DNA from 4 places in the Cellvibrio sp. QJXJ genome. Region 3 is predicted to be linked to each of the others. Evidence: predicted binding sites of a transcription regulator. Region 3 holds the regulator's gene; each other region holds the start of a gene.

Region 1 (4,010 bases), 1.4 Mb from region 3:
AAGGCGGGCAAGGCTGTCCATTTTGTCCCACAGTTCGGCCATTTCAAACAATACGCTGCGATGCTGCTCGCTAGCGGCGAGCCACTGCGCCAGTTCTTGTTGCTCGGCACTGGTCAGTTCGCGATCCATACGCGCGATCCACAGGCTCGCCTGGTCGTAAATCGCCTCGCGGTTGGGAAACTCAATAATATTGCTCATGATTTGCTCCTCTCGCTCGGAGCCTTGGGTAACGTCGTTGATAGCGAATCGCCGCCCTGCTTCAAACTGGCCATGTATTGGGCGCAGCGTTTTATGCCGGTTGCGATGTGTTTTTCCACCGTGTTTTCACTGATGTTCAAGCTCAGTGCAATTTCTTTCTGCGTATAGCCGTACACCTTTTTTAGGACAAACGCTTTGCGACATTGTTGTGGCAGTTGGCGCACGGCCTCGCAAAAAAAGCCAAATTCCTGGTTCGCTGCTACCCGGTCAAAGGTATCGTCGGCGCGGGTGGTGTAACCCGCCACTTCCAAATCCAATTCATCATCCAGGCTGACGCTCAGCCGCGTTTCGGCGCGCTTCAGGTGATCCAGCGCCAGGTTTTGCGCTGTGCGCAACATAAATGAACGCGGAAACTGGATCTGTTCCGGCGCATCCACCTGACACACCCGCACATAGGTTTCCTGCACTATGTCTTCCACTTCTTTTGGCGGTACCAGGCGCGAAACCGCGCGCGCCAGGGTGCTGCGCAGGGCAATAAACACATTCGCAATGCTATCGTTCTGCGCCGGTTGATTCGTTATTTTTTGATTATTAGACATGGGCTCTAGCCACCAAGGTGATTTCCTCATAGTCCATGACGATAGACGAAGAATATTCCGCCATCGGCCCCCGCAAATAAAGCAAAAAATCCAGATTAATTGCTCTCCAAAAACAAAAAATCCCGAACTGAACCATTCAGTCCGGGATTTATGTCATAACCCCACAAAAATTTTATTTAAAAGGAGTAAGCGGCGCCGAGCATAAACACCAATGGGGCAATCGCCACATCCACACTCGCGGCGTGGGCGCCATCCACATAAATACGCGCAGTGGTTTCTATATCGATTTTCCAAACGGCCGCATTCAAATACCAGTTGTCGGTGAGTTGCAGGTCGGCGCCCACTTGCAGCGCAAGGCCAGTGGAGTCTTTCAGGGAGATATCGGTATCGCCATTTAACGCCGCATCCAGAGTCGCGCTGCTATCGGTGTTAAAAAAGGTGGTGTAGTTCAGGCCGATACCGGCATAGGGTTGGAATTTGCCTTGGCTCAGCGGGTAATACTGCAGGGAGATGGTGGGCGGTAAATGTTTGGTACTGCCGATATCCACCCCTTTGAGTGCACCGCTGCCGACAATGTCGTGTTCAAACGGCAGGGCGGCCAATACTTCAATACCGATGTGCGGTGTTACAAACCAGGTGCCGGAGAAACCAAGGCCGGTTGCATCTTCTACATCCACCCCGCCGCCTAATACGGTGCCGCTACTGGCGTCGGGTGCAACCTGGGCAACACCGACACGCACTAAAAAGTCCCCGGCTTCATGCGCTTGTGCGAGTGGTGCAACGCAGCTGCTGCCGATAACCAATGCCATGACTAATTGACGCATTTTCTTTTCCTCTGCTGTTAAAACTGTTGTTGATTCACAGAGGCAGTGTTACGAAAATTCCCGTTGTTAAAATTGATATATATCAATCAATACCGGCGCAGGAAAAAATAAAAAGTTAACTGAAAATTATTTGATATGACGCAAAGTCGCGCGATTTTTTAAATGGTTAACGAGTTGTTTCCGGCACAAACGAAAATCCGTCCGGGTACTGGTGATAGCCGTCGAAATCGCCTTTGCTCAGTGGCACACCGACAGCGCGGGCGATGGCGTAAGCCATGCTGAGATGAAAGAAAAAATTGGGCAGAGCATAGAGCTGCGCATATTCCGAGGCGGGTAAATGCAACTTGGTGAAACCTGCCTGGTCGCTAATGATGGTGGTGGCGTGAATAAAATCTGTAGCGGGAATGGCTTGCAAATAATCAATGGTTTGGGTGAGTTGTAACTGCACTCCGGCGTAAGTGTCATCGCTATTATCAAAAGTAATGCGCGGGCGCGCACTGAGCGGGCAACAGCAGCGCAGCGAAAAGTTGGCCGCAGTGCGCAGCTGCGCCAATAACGGCAACATGCCTGGGTGCAAACTGTGTTGCAGCAGAGCATTGTCGCCACCGCTGTGGCGATCAATTTTTTCCACAATTACTTTCAGTTGTTGCAAGTAATGGCAAAAAATCGCGCCGGGATTAATGCTGTGGTTATTCATGCGTCAGGCAACTATCCACGGTTAAATAACCGGCGCCAACCGGTTTTAGCTTGTTTGCTGGATTGTTCATTGGTTTCAGTGGCGACAGCTTGTTGTTGCTCGGCGCTGTTTTCGGCAAGCTCTCCCGACTCTTTGGCCTGTTGGAAAAAAATTAACAAACGTCCCACCATTTCGCGATCGTAATCAAAGGGTGAAAATTCCGTCAGGCTGTGTTGCGCTAAAAAATCGCGCAGATTTTTTTCAGCGGGTAAATATTTCATGCTCCAATTCTGAAACAGGCGGCGCTTGGTGAAACCTTTCAATAATACTTTAGCGTTCTTGTGGCGCGGGTCGTTGCAAATGCGTTGATAGGTTTCTACCACGGCATCGCGCTGGCCTTCCAAACATTGGAAAAAATAACCATTGCCGTAATAGAGCACACCGCCCACTTCGGCGCGGGCGTTATTGCGGCGCGATTCGGTCAGAATCCGCCCCACTTCCAGCTCAATTCCCTGGTCGGCAGCGTCAAAGGTCGCTTCACTGGCGTACACCAGTCTCACTAAATCATCCACAATTGGGCTCCTCTATTGCGGCGGTGCGCGCAGCGGTATGCGCGCGGTTTATTCAACAGCATACTCGGACAACAGCCCGCGTTAATGGTGCCCAATATAGCCCCATTTAACGCGGGCACGAGCTTATTTCTTTCTGAAGAGTAGAGTCACGCGGTTGGATTCACCAATCATCCGGTTCTGGTTTTTCTGCGCCTCGGTGCCACTCAAGCTGGGCAACAAGCGCCAAACATTGTCGTCCGCTTGTGGGTTGTCCTTGGGGTTTTTGTTGATGTCGCTGCTGCCCACTAACTCAAAACCGGCGGCGGTCATGGCCGCAACAATCGCCGACTCTTTCAAATAACCACGGCTGCCATCCGCCCAGGCGTCGGGTTTATCTTCACTCATGGCATGTTGCACTACGCCCACCAAACCGCCCGGTTTTAATACGCGATGGGTCTCGGCCAGTGCCTGTTGCAGGTAATTGCCCTTGGCGTCAAAACGCGCCAAATTGTGCAGGGCACGGATAAACAATACCGCATCCGCCTTGCCAGTTAATTCGGCGGGTAAATCCGCAAAGGTATAGGCTTCGGCCTTGGCGCTACCCCAATTTTTGGCATCGCTACTCCATTGCGCGGGCCACGCTTTGCGCTTTTCGATAAATTCCGGCGTGGCAAAACCACCAAATTCCGGCCACATCGCCAGGCTGTAATCCACCCCGATCAAACGGCCATTCGCGCCCAAGTAAGGCATCAGGATTTTGGAATACCAGCCATCGCCCGGCAGGGCTTCAATCACCACATCACCGGGTTTAATACCAAAAAATGCCAGCGTTTCCACCGGGTTACGTGCCGCGTGACGGGCCTGGTGTTCCGCCGGCATGGCCTGGGTAATCGTTTGCAATTGCTGTTTATTCTGTGCGCTCAAGCCAGTGCCGTCGCTGTCGGTAGCACAGCCGTGAAGCAATATGGCTGCAGCCAATAGGGCGATTTTTTTCATGGGTAAACTCCTTGCAAATTTTGCATTAACAAATGGATTCGTAATCCGCACCAAAACGGATGTCCATTATTCGCAGATTTTTGCAGGGAGATAATTATTTTTTGTAAAGCGTCGTATAATTCTCACTTAAGACAATCCCAAGGAGGGAAGAATGCCAACTATTTCG
Region 2 (4,010 bases), 950 kb from region 3:
AACGCAACCAGTGTGGGTGCGAGGAAGTTGATTGCCGTGGTTTCAGCCAAGGGCATACGCTGCAGCGCCATGCCCATGCACAGCGATGAAAGTGTGAGCGCCAGGCCGCGCAAAATCACCAACCCGGTGCGCTGGGTTTTAACCAGTTGGGTGGAGTGGCGCGGTGCGAGAATAATCAGCATCACCGAGCAATGCACCAGGTAGCGCATGGCCACCACAAAGGGCACGTTGTAATGGCTGGTCAGGTATTTGGTGATGCTGTCCATGCAGGTGAAGAGAAAGAGTGCGGCGGCGGCGAGCAGGAAGCCCTTGAGGATGTTGTGCGGCAAGTGTGAATGTTGTGGCTGCGTAGCGGTCGTCCGGGTTGCCTCCAGTGTGGACGGAGACGTCGGAGACTGTCCGTTAGGGGAATCGCTCATTGCTCGTTATCCAATCGCCGCACAAAAATAAGTCGGATTAATAATAGCAGCAATGGCGATGACCCGGCAGGGGCTGCCGGGTAAAAATCCCGCTTCAGCCGATGCGGGGGCGGGTGAGAATAGGCCAATACAACAGCAGAAACAGGGCAAATGCGAGCGTCCAGCCACTCGCGGCGAGCATCAGGCCAAAGGAGTAATTGATCCACCCCAGCGCGGCCAGAACGCGACTCAAGGCGGCAATACTGATGGCGAGATAAATAATCACCCCAAAGGTGGGCAGGGTTAATGCCCTGCCGGTATGGCCGAGAGCGACGCGGGTCATCACCCCGAGAATCAGGGTGCCCATGGCGCCAACTCCCAGTGCGTGCTGCCAGACGGAGGGCGCTATCAGGTTGAGTGCAGCCATGCCTTTGAGCAGTAGGCCCGCAATAATCCAGGCGTAACCCAGGTGCAGAATCCACAGCAGTGGCTCGGCGCGCGTTAACCAGCCAGACCAACTCCAGAGGCGCCAGGCGTTGGCGGCCGCAGCCGCGAGAATCACCAATGCGGCTACTGTCCCTGAACCCAGCCAGACATCAACCGGAATAACCGCCGCGCTGAGTATCAGGGTGATGGCGTCGGTGCGGTTGGAGGATTTCACTGCGCCCTCATTGCCGCCGCGCTGGCGCAGCCAATTGCGGCTGAAGGCGGGGATAATGCGCCCGCCAATCACAATCATTATCAGGGTGATAAGCCCAAACGCCAGTTGCTCCCCCTGCACCAGCCATGCGGTTTTGCCGGTCAAAAAGCCCCAGTGCATGGCCAGGTTGCCCATGCCGAGCAGGAGCAATATCGCCACCAATACGAGGTTGCGTTGGTTGCCGTGGCGCAGCAAAAGTTGCAGTAAATAAAGCGCCAGAATGGGGAAGAACAAGCCATCAATCAGCATCGCGGTGCCTGCCGGTAACCAGCTTGCCGTCCATAGGCTAAGGCGCCCGGCGAGCCAGAGCCCCACCAGTGCCAGCAATTTGCCACCCTTGAGTGGTGGTGCCCCCGTCCAGTTGCATACGGCGGTGAGGATGAACCCGGCAATCGCGGCGCTGGTGAATCCGTAGAGCATTTCGTGGCTGTGCCAGTGTAGCGATGTCCAGCCCAGCGGCAGGGGAATGCCGCCAAACAAGTAGCTCATCCAGGCGATAACAACGGCAATGCCATAGAGTGCGGTAGCGAGGAAAAACACCCGGAAAGGATAGGAAAACGTGGCCGAAACAGAACTATTAGTCAAAGTGGTTATCCGCAGTTATTTAATCAATGATGAAAAGCAGGTTGTTTTCCAGCGCTATATGCAGGCGCAGTTGCATGGTGAAGTTTTGCAGTTCCGTGATGAAGTGAGTCACTGCCTGATCGGGATGTTCCTCCAGCAACTCTTGGCAGAGGCTGTCCATCGCCTGTAGCAGGGATGCCTGACTGTCGTGATTGTGATGCAGTATTGCCAGCGAGCAAAAACTGTCGAAATCTACCGGTTTGAGCAGTGCGGGGAAAATACGCTGCTCCTCGTGTTGCATATGCGGGAATAAATCCTCTTGTAGTTGTTGTATGAGTAATTGCAGTTGTTCCAGTTGGCGGGACTGGGCGGTGCCTTGCAACTGTTGCGCGCTCGCCAGCAGCAAGGGCAATTGCGCAAAATGTGCCTGGTGGAACTCGCGGCAAATATAGTGAATCAACTGCGATTTGGGGCGCAGTTGCCAGTCGTCAAGGTAGCGCTGGTTGGCCAAACTCTGCAGCGTATCTTGCAGGCGCAACCGGTAGCTGCGCGATGGGTTGTGAACGGCGCCGTGCAGTGCAAGATCGCACAAGTGGTAGCCTGCCGTCTCCGGTTGCAGCAAGCCGGCCGGACGTAGCAGTGCCGCCGTAGCCTCTACCTTTTTGGCCCAGTCGGTAAAACTCCAGGAGTACATATTCATAGGCCACCTCTGCGCAAGGTTGGGGTCGGGTGGGCAATCTGCTGCAGACTATCGATTTATAAGCAGTTTGCTGAGCAAGCCAAGGCGTTGAATACCCAGTCTAGGTAAATGCGCCGGGGTGATATTGATTTGCATCAAGCTGATGCAGCGCAATCGCGAGAAAGCAAAAGGGGCGCAAGTGCGCCCCCTGTTGGTAGATCCTGATGTGAAGTTTAGAAGCGAATCGTGCCTTGAATGGCCACACTCTTCGGACGTTCATAGAAGGCGTAATAACCTGAACCAGTACCGCGGGTCACTGTAGAGGCGACGGGCAAACCATTGGCATAGGGCACAATAGACTCATCCGTCAGGTTCTTGCCTATCAATGCCAGTTCCCAATTGTCCGAGTCGCCACTAAGTGCAATGCGGGCATTGATCTTGGTGTAGGCGTCCTGCTGGAAGCGCGGGTCAAGTGATGGTGTGGTCAGGTATTCATCGCTGTAAATCAGGTCGAGCGTATTGACCAATTTCAAGCCATTGCTGAAGTTGATGGTGTAATCCGCACCGATATTGCCTTGGTATTCTGGCGTGAATTCACGGCGCTGTCCTGTCGCATCACAGGCTCCGTCACCGATTGGTGCAATGTTATCTGCCTGACCAAAGTAGCACTGGGAATTGGGGAAGTCAGTGTATTCAAAGTCGATATAAGCCATACCGCCGCGCAGCATCAGGTTATCGATTATCGCCCAGCGTCCGTCAGCTTCAAGGCCTTGCACCACCGCCTGGCCGGCGTTGGTCACGTTGAAACTCAGGCTGCCATCAAACTGGCTGGTTTGCATGTCTTCAAATTCGGAGCGGAACGCGGCAAGGTTTAGCTCTGCTGCGCCATCAGCCAATACAAACTTGGCGCCAACTTCAAAGTTTTCGACCTTTTCCTCATCAAATTCCCAAGTACCTTCAATGGCCGGATAAATGCCATCCAGCTCATTAGGAGCGGCGTTAGCGCGCACATCGAAACCACCCGATTTAAAGCCCGTGGTGTAGCTCGCGTACACCATATCGGAGCCCCAAAAATCATGCTGCAAGGTAATAAGCGGGGTGAAACCGGACTCGTCGCGCTCGCCACTAACGGAGTGAGGGTCGATTTTGAACTGGCTCCAGATAATGTTGTAAGTATCGCTCGGGCTGCCTTGGGGTAACACGGCGCCACTGTTGCTGACGTGATACTGGGTGCGGCTCGCCTCTTTGGTTTCTTCAGTGTAGCGCGCGCCCACTATCACTCGCGACAGATCGGTGAAGTTCCAGGTAGCTTGCGCAAAAATGGCGGCTAAATCTGTGTCTTGTTCAAACGAGCGGTTGGATGAAGCACCGCGTAATAAATTGGCCGCTCCTGCGCCCAAAATGGGGGTAAACGCAGTGGCGATAAAACTGTCGGTAGGAACCCGTACGGCGTCGTTAAATTCCATCGAGCTGCTTTGGAAAAACAAGCCGCCGATGTAGCTGATGGTCTCATCTTCCGGTGAGGTGATGCGAATTTCCTGGCTGATCTGGCTGTAGTCCTCGTTGGATAAAATATTGAAGCCCGAGGCGCCGGTAAAGTCGCAGTCGCAGAGTTCATCGTAGGTGTAAGCGTTGTAGCCAGTAATCGCCGTCAGGGTGTGTTCACCCA
Region 3 (4,010 bases):
TATTAATGATCATTACGGTCACGCCGCGGGTGATGCGGTGATCCGCAGTATTGCGCAGGCGATACAAGCGGAAGCGCGCGGGATGGATATCGCCAGCCGTTATGGAGGCGAAGAATTTGTGATTTTACTGCCGCAAACCGACGCAGAAGGTGCGCTGCAATTTGCCGAGCGGATGCGCAATCGCATTGCAACAACTGCGGCTTATCACGAGACCAAAGAACTGCGCGCAACGATTAGCTTGGGTGTAGCTATTTTTTCTGCGCAGGATACCTCTTTTAGCGCATGGCTCGCGCGGGCGGATCAGGCGCTGTACCGCGCGAAAGAAGCGGGTCGCAACCGCGTTATGGTGGCGAGTTAACCCACATCCACCACACTACTATCCCCATCCAAAATAATCCCATCAAAAACAAAAAAGCCGCCCGGGATTACACCGGGCGGCTTCCTATTACTGGTCGCTCAAATGTGCAGGCGCGACGAATTACAAACCAATGACATTCTCGGCTTGCGGGCCTTTTTGACCGGGTTTTACGTCGAACTCTACACGCTGGCCTTCAGCCAGGGTTTTAAAACCTGAACCGCTGATTGCGCTGTAGTGAACAAATACGTCCTGGCCGGCCTCGCTCGCGATAAAACCAAAACCTTTAGACTCGTTGAACCATTTAACGGTACCAGTGCTTCTAGCCATAATAAACCTCGATGTTTCTTTAAATAAAAATGAATACCCCAAGTGGGATTGTGCTGGCGGATTCAGATCTTACTTATGAAAAACAAAACGAGGTGCTAAGAGATTCACTGCTAGTACAACGATGTGACTTACCATAAATAATGCTGCTAACTGGCCAGCGGAATAAATATATTATCCGGCCCACTGCAAGTAAAGAGGGGGTTTTAACAAAGAATATGGCTTTTTGGTTATAAAGCAGCACGACTCAACAACGTCTCCCGCAGGATTAAATTTATCCAGACATTTGAGCTAAATCAACTATTTACCGCCCCCGTTAAAGCTGCAACAATCACTCATCATACTGTTGGCGCGGAGTTTTCCTGCCATAGTCTTATATTCGAGGTGGTGGACCCATGACAGCTAATCAGAACATTGTAAAAACCCAGGATTCAAGCTGCCCTCACGATAAGCGCGTCAGCTGCGGCAATTGCCGTTTAAATACTATTTGCCTGCCTATCAGCCTGCACATTGAGGATATCGACCGCTTGAACGGTATTATCCAACGCGGTAAACCGCTACAAAAAGGCGATTATCTCTATCGCGCTAATGACCACTTTCACTCGGTGTATGCCATTCGTTCGGGTGCAGTAAAAGCACTGACCCTGAGTGATAACGGTGAAGAACAAGTCACCGGGTTTTATTTGCCCGGCGAGGTAGTCGGCATGGATGGTATTGCCGACAATCGCTACACCAATTCAGTAATCGCATTAGAAACCGCATCGGTGTGCGAAATTCCGTTTAATCGCATGGAAGAATTGAGCTTGCAAATCCCTAATCTGCAACGTCACTTTTTTCAATTGATGAGCCGCGAAATTACCCAGGATCAGCAAATTATTACCCTGCTGAGCAAAAGCAGCGCCGAAGAGCGCATTGCCGCCCTACTGCTGAGTATTTCCAGCCGCAATAGCCGCCGCCAGCTATCGGCCAATGCCTTCCGCTTACCTATGTCGCGCACCGATATTGGCAATTATTTGGGCCTGACCATTGAAACAGTCAGCCGTATTTTTACTCGCTTGCAAAAACAGGAGGTGATTTCTGTGGATAAAAAAGAAGTCCTCATCACTAACATGGAGTTGCTGCGCAATATCGCCAATGGCGATGGCCACTGCTAACCACTGCAAGCACCTGCAATAAACCACGAGCACCTACAATGATCAGCAACCAGCGTTTGCAAGACACCCTCGCCGCATTTGATGCCGCCAACCTGCAAGACCCAAATAGCGAAATAGTAGAAGGCAAAACCGTTGCCAAAGAATGGATTTATGCCCAACGTATGAGTGCACAGCTGTCACGTTTTTGCCCCGATGCATCCGAAGCGTTACAGCTCGCGACACGCAGCCAGCATATTTGTCGCTGGAAGATTCCGCGCTCTGACTACCCAATGGATCGTAGCGGCTATAAAAAGTGGCGTCTGGATTTAGCGCAAATGCACGGCGATATCGCCGGTGAAATTATGGCCGCACAGGGTTACGACGAAAGAATCATCTCTCGCGTAAAAGACTTGCTGCTTAAACGCAGTTTAAAGCGCGATGAAGAAGTACAAACACTGGAAGATGTGATTTGCCTGGTGTTTATTGAATTTTATTTAGAAGACTTTGCCAGCAAACACGATGAAGTAAAACTGATTGATATTATCCGCAAGACCTGGAACAAAATGTCAGCCAAGGGCCATGACGCCGCACTGAAATTACCACTGAGTGACAGCATGCTCGCACTGGTAGGTAAAGCGCTCAGCCCGGACACCTGAGTTTATTACCGACAATTTCAATAATTTTCACATAAACAAAAAAGGAAACCACCGTGTATTTAGCCCTTAAACATTTGCATTTAACTTTTGTTGTACTTTCACTGCTCATTTTTTTAGTGCGTGGTGTTTTGTTATTTATGAATTCATCCATGTTGCATAAAAAACTGCTAAAAATTGCCCCCCACATTATCAACACCATTATGTTGGTCTCGGGTATTGTGCTCGCGGTACATTTGGGCATGAAACCAGGTGAACAGCCATGGTTGATGGCAAAAATTATTGGTTTGGTTGTTTTTATTATTCTGGGTGTAGGTGCCTTTAAAGTTAGCAAACCCCTGGTGCAAAAAATTCTATGGATTGACGCACTCGTAGTATTCGCTTACATCATCAGTGTCGCCATCACCAAAAGCCCGATGGGTTTCTTCGGTTAATGTTTCAATCGCACCAGTGGTTTATCACTACTGGTGCGATCTTGCATGCCCATCATCTGATTTTCCCCACGCCTATTCTGTTTCTCCCGAGCCAACCATCTCTTGACCTTCTGAATTAAGCATCGCCCCTGATAGTGAGGCTAAGGGGTAATTATTTGTATTTTTTGCGGGTTGGCCTAGGCTTAGATCTATAAGTAATTAGTAAGGGCTATTTTATTTACAATACTTGACGTTTCTTAAAAAGTGATTTATATCACGTATCTGCTGTTTAGCTTTCCAATAACTTTAATAATGGCGAACCCTATGAAGAAGATATTTTTGATCATCACCCTTATTTGTTTTTCACCATTCAGCTTCGCTTGCGACGAAACCTGTAAACGCGCCAAGGCCGAAGCGGCAAACAATATTAAGTTTGCCAGCTACCTCAACCAGAAATATTGCAAAACTACCGGGATGGATTTTTTACTGCATGGGCGCAAGAGCTTGGAAACCTATCGCGAAAAACAATTGCCAACGGCGCATCGTGGCGGGGCAAAGAATATCCGCAACTTTATTTTGCAACGCAAAGACTGGCTACAAGAGTGCGATAACTATCTGCAATTGACTGAGCAAGGCCGTATTTTCCGCGATAAAGAAAGCACGGAAAAAATTCTTGCATCGCTGAATGGCACTGCTGAAGAGCTGCACAAAATCATGATGCGCCCCCGTGCGGAAGTGGAAAGCCTGGAATTGGTTACTGCACCGGCAGGGCAAAAATTTGATGAGCTGTTTAAAAATGTGGATGCACACTACCTTGAACTGCAACGCCGCGGCTTGCTTTAAGTAAGCGATAAAATCGGCACAACCACCGCAATAAAAAACCGGCACATGGCCGGTTTTTTATTGCGCGCTGGAACCCGCGATCAGGATTTCTTTTTCAACGAGAGCACTGGCCGTTCAGGTTTGTCGGGACGTTCTGCAAAATGCTTGGCCAACTCTTCCCGCGCTTTTATCGCTTCGGATTTAGCATCGGCTACCGGGCTGGAATGCCAGGACTTGGGCGCGCTGCCGCTGGCTTTTGCCAGAAACTCCAGGCCAGATCGCAATAGCCTTGCCTGATCGACAAAAC
Region 4 (4,010 bases), 1.1 Mb from region 3:
CCGCGTGGATAACAGCAGTTTTTATAACCCCACTGCTAGCCTGCGGAAAACCGAGCGCTAGCAATCACACAACTAACGCCACTACCAAATATCCCAAAGCACCTGCGCAGGCACAATAAAGCAGCGCCGGTGCCAAGGTGTAGCGAATCACATCGCCCTCCCGCCCTACCAGTTTCACCACCGAAACCGCTGCCACTACGTTAAGCACACACACCATATTGCCCGCATTGGCGCCAAGCATCTGCAGCGCCAGAATCCAATGTTCGGGCAGGTCAGCCGTTTGGGCGGCGTCCTGCTGCAAGCGCGCAAACATCATGTTGGAAAAGGTAGAGGAGCCAGCGATAAAACTACCCAAAGCACCAATAAATGGCGCCACCAGCGGCCACTGATTGGCAAAGGTGTCGGCCGCCAAAACCCCCAATTCTTTGGGCATGGCCGCCAAACCCGCGCTGTTCTCGCCAGAATTGAGGAAAATGCGCACCATAGGTACCGAGGTCGCCAGCGCAATACTGGTGGGTAATAGGCGCCCGAGTGATGCTCGCCATACTTGCCCTGTAGCAACCAATGGCAGGCGATATAACAAACCAATCACCACGGCGACCAGCACAAAAATACTGCCCGGCAAATAGAGCGGCGCGACCCGCGTAGAAATTTGCGTCCCTAGCAACGCGTTAAATTCGATGCTGACTGACTGCAACAGCGCCTTAAACGGCAGCGTATCCACCCGGGTCAGCACCAATAACCCTGCTACCAACAGGTAGGGAAACCAGGCTTTGAATAAACCCATCGTTGGCAGCTGTGTAACGCCGGTGGCATGGGGCAGCAATTCATCTGTCATAACCGGCAAGCGCCAGACCTCGGTAGGCAGTAACCAGCGACGCCGTGCGGCGCCAACGACTAACAGCAATCCAACCAGAGCGCCAAGAATACTGGGGAATTCCGGCCCCAACAGGCGCAGTACGCCATAGGCAGGTAAGGTAAACGCAAGACCGGAAAACAGGGCAAAACGCCAAAGTCGCAAGCCCTCGCGCCAGCTGCGATTGGCACCAAAAAAGCGCGTCAGCATGGCCACCATTAACAGCGGGAGAAAGCTGGCGATAAACACATCCAGCGTCAAGGCACCAAGGGCAATTTGCTGCAGCCGGTCAGGCGTCGCATTCGCCAAACCCTGCCCTATGCCTACAATCACCGGCGTACCCACCGCCCCAAACGAGACTGGCGCACTATCCCCAATTAATGCCATTACCACGGCTGCCATCGGGGGAAAACCCAAAGCGACCAACAAAGGCGCACCTATCGCTGCTGGCGTTCCGAACCCGCTGGCCCCCTCCAAAAATGCACCAAATAACCAGGCGATGATAATCACCTGCACCCGGTGATCCGGCGAGATACGCGCGAACCAGTCGCAAATAACCCGAATCGCCCCCAGCGCCGTCAGGGTGTTCAGCAGCAAGATGGCCCCAAACACAATCACCAGAATAGTGAAGGCGATAATCCACCCCTCCAGTATCGATGCTGCCAATTGCACTGCAGATACCTGCCACACCCAGGCGGCAAACGCAGCGGTAATTAACAGGCTGAGCGGCATAGCGCGGGTCGCGGGCAAGCGCAGTAAAACCAGCAGGATAAACACTGACAGAATGGGTACTAGCGTGGTGAATAATTGCAACCAGGTCATTGGCGCGACCGCCGGCAAAAAATAAAAGGTGATCTCATGTGGCTATCCTAGTCCAAATGCTCAAGCGCCATTTGCGCTGTATCAAGCATAGTTGATAGGGCAAATCCGATTTACAAATCCTCACTAACCCTGCGTTTTGGCGACAGGTATAGTGCGCAGCTTGATTTATTCGCTGGAAGTTTTTACTTATGTCTGCCACCCACCCTATTGGTACAGCCCAATACCTCTCCACCCGTTTTGCGTTTTTAATTACCGGCCTCGCCATGTCGGCTTGGGCGCCGCTGATTCCATTTGTGAAAGCACGACTGGCGATTGGTGAATCCACACTCGGTTTATTAATTCTGTGTTTTGGCGTTGGCTCACTGCTGGCGATGCCGGTCACCGGCCCACTGGTTAATCGTTACGGCTGCCGTCGGGTTATCACTACCACCTTGTTACTAATGTGTGTGAGTTTGGTCTGCCTCGCCATTTCCCCCGGTATTCCCGGCATGGCCATTAACTTATTAATTTTCGGCATGATGCTCGGTGCCACGGACGTCGCCATGAACATGCAAGCGGTAGTGGTAGAAAAAGCCAGCGGCCGCGCGATGATGTCGGGCTTCCACGGCTTTTATAGTCTGGGCGGGATCTTTGGTGCGGTGGTCATGAGCGTACTGATGTGGCTGGGTTTATCGCCCTTTCACGCCCTGCTCTGCCTTACCGCCGTGCTCTTACTGATGCTGGCCTACTGTGCAAAAGATTTATTACCAAAAAATATTAATGAAAGTACTAGCGGCGAACGCGAACCTTTTTTTGTAATCCCGCGCGGCAAAGTATTACTCATCGGCAGCCTGTGTTTTGTCGCCTTCCTCGCCGAAGGTGCAGTGCTGGATTGGAGCGCTGTATTCCTCAATACATTACGCGGTATCGACCCGGTTTACGCCGGTTTGGGTTTCGCATGTTTCTCAGTCGCCATGACCATCGGCCGCTTCACCGGCGATAAAATTGTCAACGCCCTCGGCGGCACCCGGGTTGTGTTCTGGGGTGGACTCTGCGCTGCGAGTGGTTTTTTGTTAGTTGTACTTACCCCCTTTACCCCTACCGCTTTTATCGGCTTCACGCTGGTTGGCGTGGGCGCATCCAACATAGTGCCGGTGCTATTTACCGCCGCCGGCAATCAAACATCCATGCCAATGGGTTTGGCGATTGCTGCCGTGGTCAGCATGGGTTACGCAGGGTTATTAGCGGGGCCAGCGGTGATTGGTTTTATCGCTGAGTTAAGCAGTTTGAACGTGTCATTCGGGATTGTAGCGCTTGGTTTATTGGCGCTGGCGATGTCGGCCAAAAAAGCAACTCACAAATAATTTACACCGACATTATCTGATCCAATAAAAAACGCGGCGATAATGTTATCGCCGCGTTTTTGTCACCAGCTTGCTCACCAAAAGAAGTTATGCACTGACCTATCTTGAAAACACCACCGTCTTGGTGCCATTCAACAACACGCGATGTTCCGCATGCCAGCGCACCGCGCGGTTCAACACTACCGCTTCAATATCGCGCCCGATCTCTGCCATTTCATCCGGTGAATTTACGTGGGACACACGCTCTACCGACTGCTCGATAATCGGGCCTTCATCCAAATCCGCCGTGACAAAATGCGCGGTAGCGCCGATGAGTTTTACCCCACGCTCAAACGCTTGGTGATACGGTTTTGCGCCTTTAAAACCGGGCAGAAATGAGTGGTGGATATTGATCGCGCGGCCATTTAATTTGCGGCACAAATCGTCAGAAAGAATTTGCATGTAGCGCGCGAGCACTAAAAATTCGGCTTGCAAGTCCTGCATTAATTGCCACAGCTGTGCCTCTTGCTGCACTTTGGTGTCGGCGGTGATGGGTAAATAATGAAATGGCAATTGATACCATTCCGTTAAATCGCGCATCACATTGTGGTTGGACACTACACCCACAATATCAATCGGCAGCGAACCGTTTTTCCAACTGTTCAGCAGTGCGTTCAAACAGTGCCCCCATTGGGAAACCGCAATTAGCACACGCGGCTTGGTGTGGCTATCAAAAATATTCCAATCCATTTGGAACTGCTCGCCCAGCGGCTTAAACAGCGAGCGAATCTGCCCTAGGTTGTAACCCACCGGGCACTCAAATACGGTGCGCATAAAAAAGCGGTTGCTTTGCACATCTTCAAATTGCGAAGACTCTTTAATATTAAAACCCAAGGTCGCAAATAAAGTGGCCACAGCGGCCACCAAGCCTTTGGAATCCTGACAACTAAAGGTTAAAACGATTTCCTTAACAGCAGACATGTGATTTCTCTTTATCAAATTCAATTTAA

What was found. Region 3 encodes FNR, which switches genes on or off when oxygen is low (the NO sensors DNR and NnrR bind a similar motif). Its sites were predicted from a motif close to TTGATNNNNATCAA; they were not measured.
Region 1: a site for FNR is predicted at 1,694-1,707, ahead of NNX04_RS16445 (OmpW/AlkL family protein). Genes of this name have one in related genera too.
Region 2: a site for FNR is predicted at 2,487-2,500, ahead of NNX04_RS18405 (hemerythrin domain-containing protein). Genes of this name have one in related genera too.
Region 4: a site for FNR is predicted at 1,750-1,763, ahead of NNX04_RS06255 (L-lactate permease). Genes of this name have one in related genera too.

What each region holds. Positions count from the first base shown of each region.
Region 1 covers NZ_CP101662.1:3,816,478-3,820,487, forward strand. The annotation lists gene NNX04_RS16435 (FecR family protein) at 1-198, opposite strand, end outside; gene NNX04_RS16440 (RNA polymerase sigma factor) at 195-797, opposite strand; gene NNX04_RS16445 (OmpW/AlkL family protein) at 974-1,621, opposite strand; gene NNX04_RS16450 (DUF1993 domain-containing protein) at 1,788-2,318, opposite strand; gene NNX04_RS16455 (BLUF domain-containing protein) at 2,330-2,869, opposite strand; gene NNX04_RS16460 (class I SAM-dependent methyltransferase) at 2,993-3,844, opposite strand; gene NNX04_RS16465 (DUF4160 domain-containing protein) at 3,996-4,010, shown strand, end outside.
Region 2 covers NZ_CP101662.1:4,251,301-4,255,310, forward strand. The annotation lists gene NNX04_RS18395 (DMT family transporter) at 1-419, opposite strand, end outside; gene NNX04_RS18400 (NnrS family protein) at 514-1,683, opposite strand; gene NNX04_RS18405 (hemerythrin domain-containing protein) at 1,703-2,362, opposite strand; gene NNX04_RS18410 (TonB-dependent receptor) at 2,575-4,010, opposite strand, start outside.
Region 3 covers NZ_CP101662.1:376,944-380,953, reverse strand. The annotation lists gene NNX04_RS01710 (GGDEF domain-containing protein) at 1-358, shown strand, start outside; gene NNX04_RS01705 (cold-shock protein) at 479-685, opposite strand; gene fnr (fumarate/nitrate reduction transcriptional regulator Fnr) at 1,078-1,836, shown strand; gene NNX04_RS01695 (DUF4202 domain-containing protein) at 1,875-2,471, shown strand; gene NNX04_RS01690 (SirB2 family protein) at 2,525-2,902, shown strand; gene NNX04_RS01685 (hypothetical protein) at 3,206-3,724, shown strand; gene NNX04_RS01680 (hypothetical protein) at 3,805-4,010, opposite strand, start outside.
Region 4 covers NZ_CP101662.1:1,460,354-1,464,363, forward strand. The annotation lists gene NNX04_RS06250 (substrate-binding periplasmic protein) at 1-61, shown strand, start outside; gene NNX04_RS06255 (L-lactate permease) at 65-1,678, opposite strand; gene NNX04_RS06260 (MFS transporter) at 1,867-3,021, shown strand; gene purU (formyltetrahydrofolate deformylase) at 3,121-3,981, opposite strand.